2 regions of the Massilia sp. IC2-476 genome follow, and region 2 is predicted to be linked to the other one. Evidence: predicted binding sites of a transcription regulator. Region 2 holds the regulator's gene; the other holds the start of a gene.

Region 1 (10,642 bases), on a different contig from region 2:
CTCCCTTGGTAAGGGAGAGGCCACGTGTTCAATCCACGTCAAGGGCACCACCCCCCTCCTGCAGCACTTCCCTCAGTAGATCCGCTCCACCTTGATGCCGCGCTTGCGCAGCAGCTCGGGCACGCCGCGTTTGCCCACCAGGTGCAGCAATCCCACCGCCACCACCGCATTGTTTTCGCGCCCCAGGAGCGAAACGATCTTGTCCGCCATCGGCCCGTTGCGTTCGTCCATCAGCAGTTCGCGCATGAACTTGCCGCTGATGCTGTCGTCTTCTTCCATGCGCTGCGCGATGCGTTCCAGCGCCGCCTGGTCGGCGCGCTCGTAGGCATCGAACAGTTCGCGCGACTCGCGCAGCTGGCGCCCGGACGCCATGTGCTCCAGCGTTTCTTCCAGCAGTTTCCACTGGTCCTCGTCCTTGAGGCGGTCAAGCAGCGCGGCCTGGTAGCCGATCGACTCGAGTTCGGCGATGCGGGTCTTGCCCTTGCTGCGCGCCTGCTCCGCCAGATGGCTGTCCACGCCCAGGCGCGGGTCGTAGCCCATCTTCGCCGCGTCGATCACGGCCAGCGTCATCACGATCATCCAGGGTTTCAGCTGCTTCAGTGCGGCCGGGTCGAGGCCCTGGCGCTTGAGCGCGGTTTCGATGCGCTGGCGCCGCTCGGGCGCCAGGCCGGCCAGCCCGAGACGCGGGTTACCATACATGCCGTGCTGCTGGAGCGCCGCCGCCATCGCGGCCGGATCGCGCGCGGTATCGATTTCCAGCGCCAGCGTGGGCGCGGCCTCCAGGGCCTGGCGGATGCGCGGTTCGAGCGGATAGAAATCGGGACGCCCGGCATGGATGGTGCCGTACAGGTAAAGTGAGTGCCCGCTGCCGCTGACCTTGAACAGCGCGCCGCGTTCTGCCGCCAGCGCCTGGAAGGCCAGCAGGAACAAGCTGAAGAACACCACTATAATCGGACGTCGCATTCAATTCTCCGTTGTGTCTGCACCGTGCCAAATCATACCCTTCCCTCTCCCGTCTGGCTGTTCGACCTCGACAACACCCTGCACGACGCCTCGCATGCGATCTTCCCGGCCATCAGCGCCAACATGAACACGTATATCGCGCGCGTGCTGGGCGACGGCGACAGCCCCGCCACCCAGGCGCAGGTGGACGCCGCCCGCCTCGGCTACTGGAAGCGCTACGGCGCCACCCTGCTCGGCATGATCCGCCACCATGGCGTGTCGGCCGCCGACTTCCTGCACGTCACCCACGACATCGGCGCCCTCGACAAGCTGGTGCGCGCCGAGAAGGGCCTGGGCGCCCTGCTGCGGCGCCTGCCGGGCCGCAAGATCCTGCTCACCAACGCGCCGACGCGCTACTCCACGGACGTGATGCGCCACCTGGGCCTGGGTCGCCACTTTGCGCACCACGTCGCGATCGAGCACATGCATGTGCACCGCCAGCTGCGTCCCAAGCCATCGAGCCTGATGCTGCGCCGCCTGCTGCGCAAGCACGGCGTGGCGGCGCGCCGCTGCATCCTGGTCGAAGACACGCTGGCCAATTTGAAAAGCGCGAGCCGCCTCGGGCTACGCACGGTGTGGGTCACACAATACCTGCGCATGAGCGACCCGATCGGCAAAGCGCCACTGCCGCGGACCCTGAAACGCCCCGGTTACGTCGATGTCAAAGTAAAATCCGTGCGACAGCTACCGGCGCGTTTACACCGGCTGCGCTAATCCAAAAACAAGGGGGGCCTCGAAAACCGTAGCGAGCGGCGGTAAGCTTGACCGAGAAGCGCAGCTGTACGGGAGTACAGCGAGCATCGCAGGTCGAGATTACAACGCGTAGTAGGTTTGCGAGGTCTCCCAACGAACTAGGGATCACATGGCAACTAAGCCGGGGCAGCGCAAGCTGCAAATCCTCCAGGCCCTGGCCTCGATGCTCGAGCAGCCCAAGGGCGAGAAGATCACCACGGCGGCGCTGGCGGCGCGCCTGTCGGTGTCGGAAGCGGCGCTGTACCGCCACTTCGCCAGTAAGGCCCAGATGTACGAGGGCCTGATCGAGTTCATCGAGTCCAGCGTGTTCGGCCTGATCAACCAGATCACCGAGCGCGAGGAAGGTGGCGTGAACCAGGCCTATGCGATGCTGCAGATGCTGCTCTCCTTCGCCAGCAACAACCCGGGCATGACCCGGGTCCTGATCGGCGACGCGCTGGTGGGCGAGGACGAGCGCCTGCAGCTGCGCATGAACGGCTTCTACGACAAGGTCGAGATGGCGTTCAAGGGCGCCCTGCGCGTGGCCGCTACCCAGGGCCACGGCCAGGAAGCCGACGTCGCGGCGCGCGCCGGCCTCCTGGTGAGCTACGTGACCGGACGCTGGCACCGCTTCGCCAAGAGCGGTTTCAAGCAGAACCCGGCCGAAGGCACGGCCCTGCAGCTGTCGCTGCTGCTGGCGGCATAAGCTAGCGCCAGAGGCATCATGGACACCCAGGAAGTCTTCGCACTGCTGGACGACGCCGGCGCCCAGGGCGAAGCGCGCTCGCGCCTGTACAGCCGCCACGCCGGCACGCTGCACTGTGACGCTGCCCAGGACTGGCCGCAGTTGCTGGCGGCGATGCAGGAGGCCCTGGATCGCGGCCTGTACGCAGTGCCCTTGCTGACTTACGAACTGGGCGCGCACTTGCAGGGTTTGCCCGCCCATCCTCTCGACGGTCCGCTGGCCCAGGTGCTGCTGTTCGAACAGTGCGAGCACCTCGATGCGACCCAGGTCGAGGCCTGGATCGCCACCCGCGCGCCGGCTGGTGAATTGGCGGGCGTGGCGGGGATCACGCCCAACGTCGACGAAGCCGCCTTCAGCACAGCGATCGGCCGCATCCGTGACTACATCGCGGCCGGCGACACCTACCAGGTCAACTACACCTACCGCCTGCGCTTTGCCGCCTATGGCGCCTTGGTCGCGCTGTATGCGCGGCTGCGTGCGCGCCAGCGCGTGCCCTACGGCGCCCTGGTCGCCCTGCCCGACGGCAGCGCGGTGCTGTCCTTCTCGCCCGAACTCTTCATGCGCTTTGAAAGCGGCGTGCTGCTGGCGCGGCCAATGAAAGGCACGGCGCCGGCCAGCGGCGACGATGCGACCGACGCCCAGCGCTCGCAGGCACTGGCCGCGGATACCAAGAACCGCGCCGAGAACCTGATGATCGTCGACCTGCTGCGCAACGACCTGGGTCGCGTGGCGCAAACCGGCAGCGTCGAGGTGCCGGCGCTGTTCGACGTGCAGCGCTACGGCAGCGTGCTGCAGATGACATCGACCGTGCAGGCGCGCCTGCGCCTTGACGCGACCCTGGAAGACATCTTCGCCGCGCTCTACCCCTGCGGCTCGATCACGGGCGCACCCAAGCACCGCACGATGGAAATCATCCACGAACTGGAACCGACGGCGCGCGGCATCTACACGGGCGCGATCGGCTGGTTCGATCCGCCGTCCGCCGGTCAGGCCTTTGGTAATTTCTGCCTGTCGGTCCCAATCCGCACCCTGGCCCTGGGCGCGTCCGAGGGCGGCACCCGCCAGGGCGTACTCGGCGTGGGCGCCGGCATCGTCTATGACAGCATTGCCGCCTCCGAATTCGCCGAATGCCAGCTCAAGGCGCGCTTCCTCACCGGCCTGCCGAACGAACTCGAGATCTTCGAAACCCTGCGCGCCAGCCGCGACGACGGCTGCCGCCACCCCGAGCAGCACCTCGACCGCCTGGCCGCTTCCTGCCGCTTTTTCGGGCATCCGTTCGACTTCGGTAGCGCACGCGCGGCCCTGAACGAGGCCTGCCTGGCCCTGCCGCCCGGCCAGCTGCACCGCCTGCGCCTGTCGGTCGATCCGTTCGGCCAGCTGGCCGTGGGGTCAGGCCTGCTGGCGCCCTCGAGCGAGCCGGTGCTGCTGGTGCTGGCAAAGGAGAACACGCATTCGGGCGACGTCTTCCTGCGCCACAAAACGAGCGTGCGCAGCCGCTACGACGCAGCCTGGCGCGCGGCCGAAGCGCAAGGCGCCTTCGACGCGCTGTTCTTCAACGAGCGGGACGAACTGACCGAAGGTGGACGCAGCAATGTGTTCGTGCGCTTCGGCACGGCCTGGTACACGCCGCCGCTATCCTGTGGAGTGCTGCCGGGCGTGATGCGCAGCGTGCTGTTGCAGGCGCCGGCCTGGAATGCGCGCGAGCGTGTGATCACGCGCGAGATGCTGGAAGATGCGGACGACCTGGTGGTCTGCAACGCCCTGCGTGGCCCGCTGCGGGCAGTCCTGCTGGACGACCCGCAGGCTTAGCGGCTTAGAAGCGGTAGCCGACACCGACGCCAAACAGCACCGGGTCCACCTTCACCGCGCTGACCCTGGCGCCGCCGACGATCACGTCGCTGCGGATGTTCACCTTCTTCACATCGAGGTTCGCCGACCAGCGCGCATCCAGGCGGATGTCGACGCCGGCTTGCAGCGCCAGGCCCCAGCTGTCGTTCTCGAGATCGCCCGCGCCGTTCAGGAGCTTCACACGCGAGATGCGGGTGTAGTTGACGCCTGCGCCGACATAGGGACTGAAGCTCTCCCGCGGCGTGAAGTGGTACTGCGCTGTCAGGGTCGGCGGCAGGTGACGGAAGCTGCCGATGCGCGCCCCGTCGAGGGTGACGTCGTGCTTCTGCGGATAAGTCAGGATCAGTTCCGCCGCCAGATTGGGCGTGAAGAAGTAGGAGACGTCGACTTCCGGGATGGTCTTGCTGGACACGTGGATGCGGTCCACCGCGCCGGTACCGGCCAGCGGCGCGGATTCATTCGCCGGGTCGATATGAACGGCGCGGGCACGCACCATCCAGTTGGTTTCCTGCGCCAGGGCCTGGCTGCCGGCGAGCGCGAGAGCGATCGCCAGCACATGCTGCAACATCGTTTTCATTGTTTTTACCTTTCGTCATGTCATCAGTGACGAAGGTAAGGTTATTGATGCAGCGCAAAAAAATCGTTGATGTGGATCAAATAACCACAATCATAGGATGGTTATTCGATCCACGCTGCTTACATGGCCAGCGCCTGTTCGATCTTGCCGACCAGGGCCGGATCTTCCGGCGTTACCTTGCTCGGGAAATGCTCCAGGACCTTGCCGTCGCGGCCGATCAGGTACTTGGTGAAGTTCCACTTCGGCGCCTGGCCGGTGGCCTTGGTCAGGCTGGCGTGCAGCGGATTGGCCTCAGGACCTGTGACGGCGGTCTTGGCGAACATCGGGAATTTCACCCCGTAGGTGTTGAAGCAGAAGTCGGCGATCTCCTTCGCGCTGCCCGGCTCCTGCTTGCCGAAGTCGTTCGAGGGGAAGCCGAGCACCACCAGGCCGCGGCCGTTGTATTTGGCGTAGAGCTTTTCCAAGCCTTCGTATTGCTTGGTGAAGCCGCAGTAGCTGGCCGTGTTCACCACCAGCACCACCTTGCCGGCGTACTGGCACAGGTCCTGCGGCGCGTCGTCCTGCAGGCGCTTGAAATTCTGGTGCAGGATGGCCGGGCAGCTGGCCTTGGCGGCAGTCGGCTTGGCGCTGGCCGCGTTGGTCGCCTGGGCGGCGGCCGGCTGGGAGAGGCTCGCGGCGACAAGGGCTGCGAGCAGGGCGGTGGTCTTGAACATGGGTGGCATCCCTGGAGTGTGATGCCACGATTGTAACGCAGCGGCAGCCACAAGAATCGCGGTCTGCGCCGGGAGCCGGGACCTTAGCCGTTCAGACTGCGGTGTTCGATCTTAATGCAGTGGTTCATGACCACATCCAGCCCGGCGGCGCGCGCCAGGTCGGCAGCGGCCTGGTTCTCGATGTCGAGCTGCATCCACAGGCAGCCGGCGCGTACGGCGATGGCGTCGCGCGCGATCGGCGGAATGTCTTCGGACTTACGGAAGCAGTCGACGATGTCGATCGGCTGGCCGCTGGCAGCGAGGGCGTCGGCCGCCTCCTGCAGCGTGGCGTAGGCTTTTTCGCCCAGCACGGTCTGGCCGGCGAGGCTCGGGTTCACCGGCACCACGCGGTAGCCGGCTCCCTGCAGGTATTCGGCCACGCCGTAGCTGGCGCGCTCGGGCTTGTTGGACAGGCCGACGATGGCGATGGTCTTGCTGTCGCTGAGGATCTGGGCAATGCTTCTCATGATGGGTACAGTAGATTCAGGGTGCGATCCCTAGCTTATCAGATTTGCATCATCTGGCGCGCCTGCACTGGCGCAGGCCGCGCAAACGTGGAAAGATGCGGTCTCGTCCCTGATCCCTTACGTCATGCGCCCCACCGCCCTCTCCTGCATCGCCGCCCTTGTCCTGTCCCTGTCAGCCCACGCAGCCGAACCGCTGGCCGCGGTCGAACGTGGCATCGTTCCCGTGGCGACCTGGGGCGGCACCCCGGCCGACGCCGGCAAGGCCAAACGCCACGCCATCAGCCAGATCACCCTGCACCACCAGGGCGAGCCCTTCAAGCCGGGTACCGACCCGCAGGCCTACCTGCGCCGCCTGCAGTCCTGGTCGCGTACCACCAAGGGCTGGCTCGACATCCCCTACCACTACGTGATCGACCTCGACGGCCGCATCTACGGGGCGCGCAGAATCGAGTTCGCGGGCGACACCAACACCGAATACGACCCCACCGGCCACGCCCTGATCGAAGTGGTGGGCAATTTCGAAGAGGTGGAACCGAACCAGCAGCAGCTCGACGCGGTGGTCGACCTGATGGCGCTGCTGGCCCGGAAGTACCAGGTCTCGCTGGACGACATCAAGAGCCACCGCGACCACTCCGACAAGACCGTGTGCCCGGGCGCGAACCTGTACCGCTACGTGAAGGAGGATTACTTCCGCCACAAGGTGGCGCTGCGCCTGGCCGGCGAGCAGGCCAATACGCGTTAACGTTCACAGCTTGCGGCCCGGCGTGTCGCGGCCGCCCTGTTTCAGCACCAGGGTCTGCCCTTCGAAGCTGATCTCGGCGTCGACGCGGTCCGAGAAGAACGTGGTTTCGCTCATCGGGAAGATCTCGAGCTTGCCCTGGCCGGTGGCCTGGGTAAAGTAGCGGTCGCCCTCGCGCGTCAGTTCCAGCACGAAGCCGGGCCTCAGCTCGTAGCGGCCGATACGGCTATCGAAGGACGCGTTGGCGATCTTGATTGCGCGGCGCGCGGGCGGTGCGTCGCCAATACGCGGGTTCACGACCGGCGTGCCATCCTGGTGATGCGTCACCGCCACCACCTTGCCATCCGCGCCGCGCTGGAACTCGAACCACTCGAGCGTACCGGGCAGGAAGAACTCCGTGCTGGATGCAGCCTTGACCGCCACCTGCGGCATGCCGGTGCGCTGCATGCTCAAGCCCTCGCCGGTGCGGCGGAACACGCGCTGCACGCCCTTCTCGACCTCGTAGGTACCGGCGACGGCGTCAAACGCGGCCTCGTCCAGCTTCGCTTCCCTGAACTCGCGGTAGGGCTTGCCGATAGCCACGCCCGCCGCCTTGCGGGCCACTAATCCCGGACTGGCCGGGCCGGCGTCGCTGTTGGTCAGCACCGCAACGTAGACGCCCTTGCCAGGCACGCGCAGCGCGTAGGTGGAGAAGCCGTTGATGCCGCCGCTGTGGCCGATGGCGGTCTCACCCTGTACCTGGCTGATTCCCCAGCCATAGCCGTAAGTGGTCGGCTTGCCGTCGCTGAGCCGGTAGGGCGTGAAGGCGCGCTGCCAGCTGGCCGGCTTGAGCAGCTTCCCGGCGCTGACCGCGGCATCCCAGCGCGCCAGGTCGTCCACGGTCGATACCAGGGCGCCGGCCGCATATGGCTGGGTCATGCTGAGCGGTTTGGCGGGACCGAAGCCGCTGGCGCTGCGGGTATGACCGGCCGCTACTGGGGCCTTGCCAGGCTTGATGCCCTCGTAATAGGTGTCCAGCATGCCGAGCGGCTTGAAGATGCGCTGCGCGAGGAAGGACGCATAGCTCTGGCCCGAGACCTTTTCGATGATGGCGCCCAGCAGGAAGTAACCCGAGTTGTTGTAGCGGTACTGGCTGCTCGGCTCGAAGTCGAGCGGATCGTTCTTGAAGGAGTCGATCATCTGCGCCACCGTCAGGTCCTGCGTCATGCCGGTGGTGTAACCGGGCTTGCTGGTAAAGCTGGCGATGCCCGAGGTGTGGGTCAGCAGGTGCTCGATCGTGATCGTCTTGCCCCTGGTCGGATAGTCCGGCAGGTGCTTCGTGATGTCGTCGTCGAGCGACAGCTTGCCCTCCTCCCCCAGCATCAGGATCGCGGTCGAGGTGAACTGCTTGGTGAGGGAACCGAGGCGCAGCGCCATGTCTGGCGTCATCCTGATGGCCCGGGACGTGTCGGCCATGCCGTAGGCGCGGCGCAGGACGGTCTTGCCATCCTTGACCACGATGACGGTGGCGCCCGGGGCGTCGGCCTTGAAATAGGGTGCAATGGCTGCATCGATGCGGCCGGCCAGGTCCTGCTCGCCGAGCGCGGACTTCGCCGCGTCCTGAGCGAATGCGGCATACGGGTGGCACAGCAACAGCGCGGCGGCGCAGATGGCGGAGCGAAGCAGCATGGCGGAGATCCCTTTGTCATTATGGGTATCGTCCATACTATCCGCCCCGCCTCCCATGGCAACTATCACCTTGGAGGGGGCGTCGGCTCCTTACAGCTTGCGCCCGGTGAAGCTGCGGCTGCCCTGTTTGAACATCAGGCCTTGGGCTTCGAAGCCGATCTCCGCGTCGACGTCGCGTGCGAAGAAGCGGGTCTCGCTCAAGGGGAAGATCTCGACGCGGCGCTGGCCGCTCGGCTGCACGAAATAGCGGCTGCCCTCGCGCTGGACCTCGAACACCATGCCCGGCTGGATCTCGTAGCGGCCCACGTGCGCGTCGAAAGCGGCGTCCGCGATCTTCGCCACGATGCGTGGCGGCGGCGCTTCGCCGGAGCGCTTGTGGACCAGCGTCCTGCCGTCCTGGTAGTAGGTCATGCCGGTCGCCTTGCCGCTGCCGTCGCGCTGGAAGACGATCCAGTCGGCGGTATCGGGGATGAAGAATTCGTTGGGCGACATCGCCTTCAGCACCAGCGGCCCACGGCCCGCGCGCTGCAGCGCCAGGAACTCGCCGTCGCGCCGCAGTACGCGCTGGGTGTCCTTGTCCTGCGTGTAGACGCCCGCCACGGCATCCAGGCTGGCCGCATCCAGCGCCACCTCCTTGAACTCCGGGAGCGGCTTGCCGATGGCGACGGCGGCCGCGCGGCGCGCCACCACATCGGGGACCACGGTGCCGCTGTCGCCGTTGGTCAGCACCGCCACGTAGACGCCTTTGGCAGGCAGGCGCAGGCCATAGGAACGGAAGCCCCGGGTCGAGCCGCTGTGGCCGATGGTCGGTTCGCCCTGGATCAGGGTCAGCTCCCAGCCATAGCCGTAGTTGCTGTCCTTGCCGTCACTGAGGCGGTAAGACGTAAAGGCGCGCTGCCAGGTGGCGGGCTTCAGAAGCTTGTTGGCCGCGATGGCCGCATCCCATGTCGCCAGGTCGTCCACGGTCGACACCAGTTCGCCGGCCGCGTACGACTGGTTCTCGCCGAGCGTACGGGCCGGACCGAAACCCTTCTCGCCCAGGCTGTGGCCGGCCGCGGTCGGCCAGGCGCGGCGCTCGTAGCCCTCGTAGGCGGTGTGGCTCATCCCGAGCGGGACGAAGATGCGCTGCTCCACGAACTTGTGGTACGGCTGGCCCGAGACCTTTTCGATGATGGCACCGAGCAGGTAGTAGCCCGAGTTGTTGTAGCGGTACTGGGTACCTGGCTCGAACTGCATCGGCTCGTTCTTGAACGAGTCGATCTGTGCGGCCACCGTGGTGTCCTGCGGCGCGCGCTGTGGATAACCCGGCTTGCCGGTATAGCTGACGATGCCCGAGGTGTGGGTCAGCAGGTGCTCGATGGTGATCTTCCTGCCCTGGGTCGGATAGTCCGGCAGGAACTTGGTGATCTCGTCCTGAAGCGACAGCTTGCCCTCGTCCGCCAGCAGCAGGATGGCGGTGGCGGTGAACTGCTTGGTCATCGAACCGATGCGCAGCGCCATCTCCGGCGTCATTTTGATGTTCTTCGACGTGTCGGCCATGCCGTAGGCCTTGCGCAAAACGGTCTTGCCGTCCTTGACCACGATGACGGTGGCGCCCGGGGCATCGGGCTGGAAGTAGGGAGCGATGGTGGCGTCAAGGCGGGTCGCCAGGTCCTGGGCGCTGCGGGTGGCAGATGCTTTTTCCTGGGCGAAGGCAGCGTGTGGCTGGCACAGGAGCAGCGCGGCGCTGCAGATGGCGGTGCGGATGAACATGGTCGGCATTCCTTTCTTGTTATGGAGTGCCGAGACTGTACGTACGTGATCGATCCCGCCGCAATTGGTTGCCGATCAGTGGTCGTTCGGATAGGTCGAGTGGTTGCTATCCGGGGGCGAACGGGACGGTCCCCGCCATCTTCAGGACAGCTTGGCGTAGGTCAGGAACAGCCAGGTCACCGTCATCACGGCGATACCGGTGAGGGTCACGCAGGATCCAGTGAAGAAGACCGCCGACAGTGCGGTAGCGGACAGCACGCGCTCGAACAGGAAGCCGAGCGCGAAGTCGAAACCAGCCAGCACCGACCAGCGCCGCATGTAGACCGGCAGGTAGCGGCTCATGCGGCGGTTATGCTCGCG
Region 2 (10,642 bases):
GGCATCCAGCAGCGCGCTATCGGGCGCCGCCAGCAGCAGGCGCGACAGCAAGGCGTACAGGTCGGCGCGCGCCTGGTCCTCGCCGGACAGCGGAAGCGGTACTGCGACGGGCGCGGCGGAAGCGGAAGGACGGTCGATCTGGGGCGCCTCTGGAAGGGACACGGTGCTGCACTCCTGTTAACAAAGCTTATAAGAAGTGTATTCCTCCATAGCGCCATGCCGCGCACGGTTGGTCGGGCCGCTTCCCGGGCGGCGCCGCTAGCGCATCCCCAGCGCCTGCATCAGCACCCGTATCACGTAGGCCACCGCCGCCAGGGTAAACACGCCGCCCAGCCACAGGGCGGCCATCCAGCCGAGCCGCCGCATCCACTCACGGCGCGTCACGCGACGCCGCGTGGCCATTTCAGTGGTACCCCGCATCGGCCTTGACCTTGCCCCGGAAGACCCAGTAGGACCAGCCGGTGTACATCAGGATGATGGGCAGGATGAACAGGGTGCCGACCAGCGCGAAGCCCTGGCTGGCCGGGGGCGACGCCGCTTCCCAGATCGAGATCGCGGGCGGCACGATGTGCGGCCAGATGCTGATCGCCATGCCGGAGTAGCCCAGGAAGATCAGGGCCAGCGCCGCCACGAAGGGCACCCGGTGCGGATCGCGCGTGAGCGAGCGCAGCAGCAGTACGATGAAGACCAGCACCAGTACCGGCACCGGCGCCAGCAGCACGATGTTGGGGAAGCTGAACCAGCGGTCGGCCACCGCCGGGTCGCGCAGTGGGGTCCAGATGCTGACGATGACGATGGCCGCGAGCAGCATCAGGGCGAAGGGCCGCGCCACCTGCACCATGCGCGCCTGCAGCTCGCCTTCGGTCTTCATCACCAGCCAGGTGGCGCCCAGCAGGGTATAGGCGATCATCACGCCGACGCCGGCCAGCAGCGGGAAAGGCGCGATCCAGTCGAGCGGCCCGCCGGCATAGCTGCGGCCCGACACCGTGATCCCGTCCAGGAAGGCGCCCAGCGCCACGCCCTGGAAGAAGCTTGCCACCACCGAGCCGCCGATGAAGGCCTTGTCCCACAGGTGGCGCTCATGTTCCTTGGCCTTGAAGCGGAATTCGAAGGCCACGCCTCGGAACACCAGGCCGACCAGCATGAAGATCAGCGGCAGGTACAGGCCCGACAGGATGATCGAATAGGCAATCGGGAAAGCCGCCAGCAGCCCTTCCCCGCCCAGCACCAGCCAGGTCTCGTTGCCGTCCCAGACCGGCGCGACGGTGTTCATCATGGCGTCGCGGTCGCGCTTTCTCGGCGTGAACGGAAACAGCAGGCCGATGCCCAGGTCGAAGCCGTCCAGCAGCACGTACATGAAGACGGCGAAGAAGATGATGACCGCCCAGATGACGGTGGTGTCGATGCCCATGGCCTAGCTCCCCCGTTTGCCGTCGTCCTGCCCAGGTCCTTCCGGGCCGGGTTCGTCGTCCACATTGTCGTCATTCGCCACGTCGGCTGCCGACAGCGGCCGCATCGGCGTGCGCTCCTCGCCCGGCCCGCCCTGCGGCGGACGGTTCAGCTCGAAGCGCTGCGGACCCTTGCGCATCATGCGCAGCAGGTAGACGGTGCCGGTGCCGAACACGAACATATAGGCCACCACGAACAGGGCCAGGGTCAGCGCCAGCGCGGCTGCGCCGTGCGGCGAGACCGCATCGGCCGTGCGCAGCACCCCGTACACGACCCAGGGCTGGCGCCCCACCTCGGTGGTGGTCCAGCCGGCCAGGATGGCGACCAGCCCCGCCGGCCCCATCAACAGGGCGAAGCGCAGGAACAGGCGCTGGTGCCATATTCGCCCGCCACGCCTGAGCCACAGGCTCCAGGCCCCGAGCGCGATCATGAGCAGGCCCAGGCCGACCATCAGGCGGAAGCTCCAGAACACGATCAGCGAGTTCGGCCGGTCTTCGCGCGGGAACTCCTTCAGGCCCGGGATCTGGCCGGTCCAGCTGTGGGTGAGGATCAGGCTGCCCAGGTGGGGAATGCCGACCGCGTACTTGGTGCGCTCTTCTTCCATGTCGGGGATGCCGAACAGCAGCAGCGGAATCGCGCGCTCGCCCTCGTTCTGCCAGTGCCCTTCCATCGCCGCCAGCTTGGCCGGCTGGTGCTTGAGGGTGTTCAGCCCGTGGAAATCGCCGACCACCGCCTGGATCGGCGCGACCAGCAGGATCATCCACATGGCCATCGACAGCATCTTGCGCACCGCCGGGTTGTCGCGTCCCTTCAGGAGCTGCCAGGCCCCGGAGGCGCCGACGATCAGGGCGGTGCTGAGGTAGGCCGCGATCACCATGTGCAGCAAACGGTAGGGGAAGGAGGGGTTGAAGACGATCGCCAGCCAGTCGGCCGGGACCATGCGCCCGCCCTCGATGGCATAGCCCTGCGGGGTCTGCATCCAGCTGTTGGCGGCCAGGATCCAGGTGGCCGAGATCAGGGTGCCGACAGCGACCGCGCAGGTGGCGGCGAAGTGCAGGCCGGGGCCCACCCGGTTCCAGCCGAACAGCATCACGCCCAGGAAGCCGGCTTCGAGGAAGAAGGCGGTCAGCACCTCGTAGGAGAGGATCGGTCCCATGATGCTGCCGGCGAATTCGGACAGGTAGCTCCAGTTGGTGCCGATCTGGTAGGCCATCACGATGCCGGACACCACCCCCATGCCGAAGCACACGGCGAAGATCTTGAGCCAGTAGTGGTAGAGGTCGACGTAGACCTGGCGCCCGGTGCGCAGCCAGCACAGTTCGAGCACCGCCAGGTAGCTCGCCATGCCGATGGTTATGGCCGGAAACAGGATGTGGAAAGACATCGTGAACGCGAATTGCACGCGCGCCAGATCCAAAGCCGACAAACCGAACATGCGCTCTCCTGTGGTCGTTGTACTGCGTCCTCTATGCCAGTGCCGTGTCCAGAATCTAGCACGGGCGCCGGGTGCGCACGCTTGGCGAGGGCGATTAAATGGCCGGACTGTGACGGCGGTACAGCAGGCCATGTTTCACTTCCAAAATCTTTCACGCCGTCAGAAAACCGGAGTCCACTGATCCATATTAATGACCGCTCAGATCGCCTCTGGCGACCGCTTGTGCTCGTCTATATTGGCTGACGATTCGGGCCCGGCAGCTCGATATCCGGGTGAACATCGCATGGAGCAGCGACATCGCGCTCTACGTCGATGACCTCGTCGTCAACCCCTGAGCACAAGGAGAACAGCATGTCGCCAAATGACCGTCTCGACCGGGACGCAGCCCTTACCCTCGACCGCCCCTGGAGCGCCGATGCGCCGCCCTCCTCGGCCAACCAGGCGCCCTACGCCGAGGCCAAGGCCGACGTCCAGGCGGACCCGGGCAAGGTGCAGCCCGCACTGCAGGGCAACGGCTTCACCTACCGCCACAACTGGGGCGCACGGCGCGGCCAGTGGGTGCTGCGCCTGAACTGGTCGGAAGTCAACGCCCGTTCCCAGGTCTTCGTCGCCATCGGCGAAGGCGCCGCCGGCGGCCCGGACGCCGGCAAGTTCATCGGCTCGGCCCGCTACACAGTGCACAACGTGGCGCCGCGCGCCGGCGGCGTCGATATCTGGGTCAATATCGAGTGGAGTTCGGACATAGCCCTCTACGTCGATTACCTGGTCGTCAACCCGGTGCCCAGCGGCCCGCGCTCGGTATCGGTGACGGTGCACCGCCACAGCAGCGTCGCCTTGAGCGACGCCGAGGCCGACCGCATCCTGGCCGACATGGGCACCATCCTGCAGCGCGACGATACCGGTCCGGACGTCGCCACCCCGGTCCAGTTCGTCCGCAACGGCGCGGTGCGGCTGCTGCCGGCCACGGTCCCGGGCACCATCCAGACGGCGGCCGACCTGAACGCGCTGCTGAGCGCCGGTTCCGGCGTCAAGATCGTGCAGGCGATCCGCTGGTGCGGCGGCCCCGGCGACAACATCATTGGCTGCGCGCCGGTCGGCAGCACCACGGTGAACGTGGCCGCGGTGCGCTTCACCGCCGACCAGGAAGGCCTGATCTGGGTGCACGAGTACGGCCACAACTGCGGCCTGCCGCACCGCACCGACGACCCGCGCGCGGTGATGTACCCGTCGGTCGGGGTGGACCACAATGTGGTCAATGCCGCCGAGTCCTCGGCCTACCTGGCCGGCCCCGCCGCCGTCACCGGCAAGGTGCTCGCGGCGAGCGGCTGTAACTGCGACCTGGGCGACATGAAGGCGCCGCTCGATGTGCGCGACTTCGTATCGCAGCACTGGATCGAGGGCGTGCCCTACGAACTGGCCTCGCAGTACGGCGAAGCCGATGCGGGCAAGCTGCTCGACTGGCTGGTGGGCGAGCCGGAGAAGCACGAAGAATTCCTGCCGCAGATCGTGGCCACCCTCGGCTACATCGGCAGCGAGATCGCCGCCCAGCCGCTGATCGACTTCGTGCACAGCACGCGCGCCGGGCGCGCCGTGTTCAACGCCAAGAACGCCGCCCTCCTGCGCCTGGGCGACCTGGCCAACCGCTCGGGCAGCAAGCTGGCGGTGGACTTCCTGGCCAGGGTCGCGAGCGACATCGCACTGGCGCGCTCGCTGGCCGCGCCGCAGGCGGGCGCGGAGAAGGCCCTGGCGGCCAAGGCCGGCCAGGACGTGGTGGCGCCGAGCCTCGAGACGCTGGCGTCCGAGCTGGCCGTGTCCGCGACCTTCGGCCTGGCGCTGGCCGGCACCGAGGAAGCACGCCGGACCGTCGATGCGCTCCAGCGCGACCCGAACGCCTTTGCCTCGGTCAACCAGGCAGCCGGCGAAGCCGCGCAGATCGCGGACACCGTGCTGCGCCAAGGCCGCAAGGAGTATTACCGGATAAAGACGGAACAGCGCCATCACCTATAATGCTTCCGTAGTACGACTGCCGGGGCCATGCCCCGGCAGTATTGCTTTTGGAAAATGGAATGCCCTGAGCTGGACAGCGGTCTATAATGGACCCATCAGCATTCCGTTTTGCGCCATGAACCAACCGATGTCGATGCCGGGCGAGTCGCCCATCAACCTGCAGGTCATCAAGGCCAGCTGCAGCGCCTGCAGCATGCACCAGTTGTGCCTGCCCATGGGGCTCGAGGACGCCGACATCAACCGCCTCGACCAGATCATCGGCCGGCGCCGGCGCCTGGTGCGCGACGAGCGCCTGTATGCGATGGGCGAACCTTTCCGCAACCTGTACGCGGTGCGCTTCGGCCACTTCAAGACCTACCAGGTGAACGCCGCGGGCGAAGCCCAGATCACCGGCTTCCAGATGGCCGGCGAACTGCTGGGCATGGACGCGATCAGCGGCACCCATCACTGCGACGCCGTGGCGCTCGAGGATAGCGAGGTGTGCGAGATCCCGTTCTCGCGCCTGGAAGAACTGTTCGGCCAGGTGCCGGCCCTGCTGCGCCACTTCCACCGCATCATGAGCCAGGAAATCACGCGCGAGCAGAACGTCATGCTTTTGCTCGGCAATATGCGCGCCGAGCAGCGCTTCGCCGTGTTCCTGGTGAACCTGTCGGCGCGCTACGCGGCCCGTGGCTACTCGCCCAACAGCTTCCAGCTGCGCATGTCGCGCGAAGACATCGGCAACTACCTCGGTCTCACCATCGAAAGCGTCAGCCGCCTGCTGTCGCGCTTCAAGAAACAGGGCTGGCTGCAGGTCGACAAGCGCGAAGTCACCCTGCTCGACCCGGCCAAGCTCAAGGCGCTGGCGGCCGGAACCGACGTTTGCAGCCCGATGGGCTGAGGCGGGCCCCATGGCAAGCGCGCCCCTGCTCGACCTGCATGTGCGCAGCTATGGCGAGAGCCGCGAAGCGGACCGCCACAGCTTTGCCCAGGTGGTGCTGCCGGTCAGCGGCGAAGTGGCGCTGGAGATCGAGGGGCGCTTTGGACGGCTCGATCCCCTGCACGCCGCATTCGTGGCGCCCGGCGCCTGGCATTCGCAATACTCGTCCGTTGCCAACCGCTCGCTGATCCTCGACGTCGGCATGCCCGGCTTCGAACAGGGGCCCTGGCAGCAACTGCTTGAACGCCCCTTTACTGCCATCGGCCCGGCGGCGCGCAAGCTGGTCGAGTTCATGGGCATCCTGGCCGCCGGCGGGACGCCTGCCCCGTCGGTGCTGCAGGGCTGGACGCCGCTGCTGCTCGACACCCTGACCCTCGGCGCCGGCCAGCCGGCCTCGCGCCTGGCCGCCCTCCTGGCGCGCATCGAGGCCGAGCCCGGCCTGCCCTGGAGCACCGACAGCATGGCGCGCACGGCCGGCGTCAGCGTCAGCCGCCTGCACGCCCTGTTCCGCGAAGAGCACGACAGCACACCGCATGACTGGCTGCTGCGCTGCCGCCTGCAGCGCGCCTGCGACTGGCTGGCCGGCACGGAGCGCCCGGTAGCCGAGATCGCGCTGGCGGCCGGCTTTTCCGAGCAAAGCGCCCTCACCCGCGCCATGCGCCGCGCCATGGACACCACGCCCGCCGCCTACCGCCGCGCACGGCGCGAGACCGGGTCAAAAACGCAGTAGACCCGGTCAAGCTTTCACCCGGCGCGGCGCCGACAATCTCCCATCAAAGGAGATTGCCATGCTGTCGCAGATTCACACCACATCCAGCCAGGCCCAGCTCGGCATCGGCGCCGGCATCACCGCCGGCGCCTTCTGGGGACTGGTCTTCCTCGCGCCCGAACTCACGCCCGGCTTTTCGCCGCTGCAGCTGTCGGCCGGACGCTATCTCGCCTACGGCATCGTGGCGGCCGTGCTGATCGCGCGTTCCTGGCCACGCCTGGTGCGCAGCCTGAGCTGGGCCGACTGGCGCGGCCTGGCGGGGCTCAGCCTGCTCGGCAACATCGTGTACTACCTGTTCGTGGCCCAGGCCGTGCAGTCGGGCGGCGTGGCCATGACCTCGATCGTGATCGGCCTGCTGCCGCTCGCCGTCACCCTGGCCGGCTTGCGCGAGCATGGCGCCGTGCCGCTGCGGCGCCTGGCGCCCTCGCTGCTGCTGGGCGGCGCCGGGCTGGCCTGTATCAGCTGGGATGCGCTGCGGGCGGCGGGCGGCTCGGGCCTGGGCCTGCTGTGCGCGCTCGGCGCGCTGGTGTCGTGGACGATCTACGCCGTGGTGAACCGGCGCTGGCTGGCGCGCCTGCAAGGCGTCTCCAGCCAGGAGTGGAGCCTGCTGATGGGAGTGATGACGGGCGCCCAGGCGCTGCTGCTGGCGGTGCCGGCCTTCCAGCCCGGCGCGGCCGCGCACAGCGGGGCCGAGTGGCTGCACTTCCTCGGCGTCGTGAGCGCCGTCGGCATCTTCTGCTCGGTGGTCGGCAACGCCCTGTGGAATTACGCCAGCCGCGCGCTGCCGATGGCGCTGATGGGACAGATGATCGTGTTCGAAACCGTGTTCGCTTCGCTGTACGGATTCCTGTGGGAGGGGCGCTGGCCGAACGGAATGGAAGCCGCCGCGCTGCTGCTCCTGCTGGCCGGCGTGGCGTCCTGCGCCGCCGCCCATCGCAACTAGCGCGCCAGGTAAGCGGTATATCCCTGGATGAAGGCGGCGCGCAGGCGCAGGAACTCGTCGATGTCCCTGAACTTCGTGCGTTTCTGATTCAGCAGGTAGGCGGTGACGATGGTCTCGCGGGCGGGGACGAAGAAGTGGATCTGGCTGATGGTGCCGCCCCTCAGCCCGAGCACGTTGTCGGTGTAGCCGACCACCTCGATGCCGTTCACCGTCTCGCGCTCGAACGCGATGGTGTCCTTTCCCGGCGGCGTGCGCGCAGAGACCTTGGCGCCCGCCTCCGGATTGGCAGCGAGATAAGCGCCCACGAGTGCGCGGTCGCGACGCACATTGTGCTCCAGGGCCTCGATCACGAGCGCCCTGTCCTGCTCGTACATGCCTGGCATGCTGGTCTCGATCTTGACGTTGGCGAAGTAGTCGCTGCCCGGATAAAGATACATGGCCTTGATCGCTTCGCGCACCGAGACCTTCTCGCGCCGCGCCGGGGTGGCTGCATCGCCTGGCCTCCATTCGACCATGCGCCACGGCGGCGCATCCCGGTCGCGCGCCTTCAACTCGACGAGAAGCAGGCCATCGGCGAAGCCTGGGGGCACCAGGCGCTCGAAGGGCGCCGGCACGTCCGGTGCGGGCTGGGCGAAGGCGGGCAGCAGGCACAGGGCCAGGATGGCAAACAGGCGGCGCGAAAGCAGGGTCATGGCGAGGCGATGAAAGTCGGGACCTGCGCATCCTGCCGCAGCCTTCCGCTTCCCGCGAGCCGTATTGCCGAGGTAGCACCCCGCGGCCTTGCCGGTACCGCGCTGCGCTCCCTGCCTAGAGCTCGATCACCAGCTCCGGCCGGAAGGCTTCCTGCTCGCCCTTGCTGAGGTAGCCGAGCGGGTTGGCCACCACGCGGCAAGACCAGGGCCGGCCATCCTCGCTACCCGTCATCACGTAGTCGTTCGCGCAGTGCAAGTGGCCGTGGATCCAGATGTCGGCGCGGGGGAACAGCGCATCCATCGCATTGCAGAAGCCCGCCGTGCCAGGGGTCAGGCCATAGCGCGGATCGGCGCTTTGCAGGCTCGGTGCGAAATGGGTCACCACCACCGTTTTGCCCGCGAAAGGAGCGGCCAGGGCGCCACGCAGCCAGTCCTGGCAATCGAGCGACATCGTGCGGATGCCCTCGGCCAGCACCTTTTCGCCGTTCTTCAGCGTGGTGTTCTTCGCCAGGTAGTAGTTGGCCGCGCGGAAGGCCTTCTCGCGCCGCTGCAGCTGTTTGGTGATGTCCGTTTCTTGCACCGCCAGCGCATCGAAGTCGCTCCACAGGGTGGTGCCGATGAAGCGCACGTCCCCGATCACCAGCGTCTCGCGGTCCAGCCACTCGATGCCCAGGTCCGCGCAGGTAGCCTGCAGGCGGGCATAAGCCTGCTCGTATTCGAGGCCGTCGAATTCGTGGTTGCCGGGAATGTAGAGCACCCGGGCGCGCGTGGCGCCGGGACGCAGCGGCGAGAAGCGTCGGAGACCGAAGTCCTGATCGAGCAGGCGCGAGCCCTGCTGGTAGGAGCCGATGTCGCCCGCCAGGATGATCACATCGGTATCCTCGCGGATGTCCGGGACGAAGTGCGGGTAGCGTTCGAGGTGCAGGTCGGAGAAAAGCTGGATGCGCATGGTCGGCGCAGTATAGCGGCTTTCGGCCGCGCACTGCGCCGCCCCTGTTAGAAGCTGATGCGCACGTAGGGTGCGCTGGCCTTCGCCTCGCCGTGGTAGACCGCCTCGATGTTGTTGCCGTCCGGGTCGAGCACGAAGGCGCCGTAATAGCCCGGGTGGTAGGCGCGCTCGCCGGGACGGCCGTTGTCCCGGCCGCCAGCGGCCAGCGCTGCAAAGTAAAAGGCGTTCACCATCTTGCGGTCACGCGCCTGGAAGGCCAGGTGGTGGCGTCCGGTCAGCACGCCTTGCGCCGCTTCGCTATCGCGGCTGGAGATGAACAGCTCGTCGGCCCAGAAGTAATCGTCACCCGAGCCGCCGAGCGGAATGCCCAGCACCTCGAACACGGCCGTGTAGAACCTGCGCGATGCGGAGAGGTCGCGCACCACCAGCTGGATGTGGTCGATGAGTCGCCCACGGTAGATTTCCTGTGTTTCCATGCTGCTCTCCTGTGAAAGACCTTCATGAAATACTGACAGTGACCGAGCAGTGTAGAGCCAAAGCCGGGTGCCGGCAACGCTTGTTGGCTGGCTACTTCCCGGCGCCGGGGGCGATCGCGCCGCGGTACAGCGCGTCGGTGATGCGTTCCTGGAAGCGCGACTCGGACGAGAAGCGTCCCGGCTGCGTGTCCGGATCGGCGCCGACGCCGCTGGCGGCATAGATCATGCCGTTCTTCGTGCGCGGGTCGAACACGAACAGCGCATTCAGCCCCCAGGCCCAGCCGAGATGGCCGACGCCCGTGAAGCCGCCGCCCTCGACCAGGCGGTCGCCGCGCGCCCGGCCGTCCTTGACGCCGCTGGCGTCCACGAAATGCTGGGTACCCAGCCCCCAGGCCCCGTACAGCCCGTGGAAAGTACCGCCGTCGCCGCTCGCGCTGCCGTTGACGCCTTCCTGGATCGTCCACTGGCGCGCCAGCATGGTCCTGACCGTTTCCGGCCTGAGGATCTGCGTGCTGCCGTGGCGTCCCTCGTTCATCAGCATCAGCATGATCTGCGCCAGCTCGCCTGTGGAAATGCGCAGGCTGCCCTGGGGGCCGAACAGGGTGCCGTTGGTCCCCACCATGTAGCGCTCCATGCCGGCAGGCGCCACCGGGGGCTGGATGTGGAAGTCGTCCGACTGGGCGATCCACGGCCCTTGCGGGTCCCAGCGCTCGGCGCCGTCCTTCTCGCGCTTGCGGTAAAGGGTCGCGACGTCGTCGATGCGGGCGGGCGCGAAGTCGGCGAGATAAAAGCCTGCCTTCAGGCCCATCGGATCGCACACCAGGCGCCGCATCAGGCGGTCGAAACGTTCGCGGGCGGCCGCCTCCATGACGGTGGCGACCAGACCGTAGTTGAAGTTGACGTATTCGAACCAGCGCCCCGGCGCGTGGTCCTTCGACCACATCGCGCCGCTGCCGTGCAAGGGTCCGCCCGGCTGCAGCACATCCTTGAGATGGACGTCGGG

The links. Region 2 encodes FNR, which switches genes on or off when oxygen is low (the NO sensors DNR and NnrR bind a similar motif). Its sites were predicted from a motif close to TTGATNNNNATCAA; they were not measured.
Region 1: a site for FNR is predicted at 4,971-4,984, ahead of LK539_RS13630 (OmpW family protein). Genes of this name have one in related genera too.

What each region holds. Positions count from the first base shown of each region.
Region 1 covers NZ_JAJFER010000004.1:362,866-373,507, reverse strand. Annotated here, with positions in the region: tRNA gene LK539_RS13655 (tRNA-Thr) at 1-50, shown strand, start outside; gene LK539_RS13650 (TraB/GumN family protein) at 73-963, opposite strand; gene LK539_RS13645 (pyrimidine 5'-nucleotidase) at 988-1,716, shown strand; gene slmA (nucleoid occlusion factor SlmA) at 1,865-2,440, shown strand; gene pabB (aminodeoxychorismate synthase component I) at 2,459-4,288, shown strand; gene LK539_RS13630 (OmpW family protein) at 4,293-4,895, opposite strand; gene LK539_RS13625 (glutathione peroxidase) at 5,024-5,617, opposite strand; gene LK539_RS13620 (CoA-binding protein) at 5,701-6,123, opposite strand; gene LK539_RS13615 (peptidoglycan recognition family protein) at 6,248-6,865, shown strand; gene LK539_RS13610 (serine hydrolase) at 6,869-8,530, opposite strand; gene LK539_RS13605 (beta-lactamase family protein) at 8,621-10,291, opposite strand; gene LK539_RS13600 (hypothetical protein) at 10,424-10,642, opposite strand, start outside.
Region 2 covers NZ_JAJFER010000006.1:264,862-275,503, reverse strand. Annotated here, with positions in the region: gene LK539_RS17380 (molecular chaperone TorD family protein) at 1-162, opposite strand, end outside; gene LK539_RS17375 (DUF2474 family protein) at 259-384, opposite strand; gene cydB (cytochrome d ubiquinol oxidase subunit II) at 404-1,411, opposite strand; gene LK539_RS17365 (cytochrome ubiquinol oxidase subunit I) at 1,415-2,884, opposite strand; gene LK539_RS17360 (hypothetical protein) at 3,236-4,891, shown strand; gene fnr (fumarate/nitrate reduction transcriptional regulator Fnr) at 5,007-5,771, shown strand; gene LK539_RS17350 (AraC family transcriptional regulator) at 5,782-6,540, shown strand; gene LK539_RS17345 (DMT family transporter) at 6,599-7,522, shown strand; gene LK539_RS17340 (hypothetical protein) at 7,519-8,214, opposite strand; gene LK539_RS17335 (metallophosphoesterase) at 8,330-9,163, opposite strand; gene LK539_RS17330 (VOC family protein) at 9,211-9,639, opposite strand; gene LK539_RS17325 (serine hydrolase) at 9,731-10,642, opposite strand, start outside.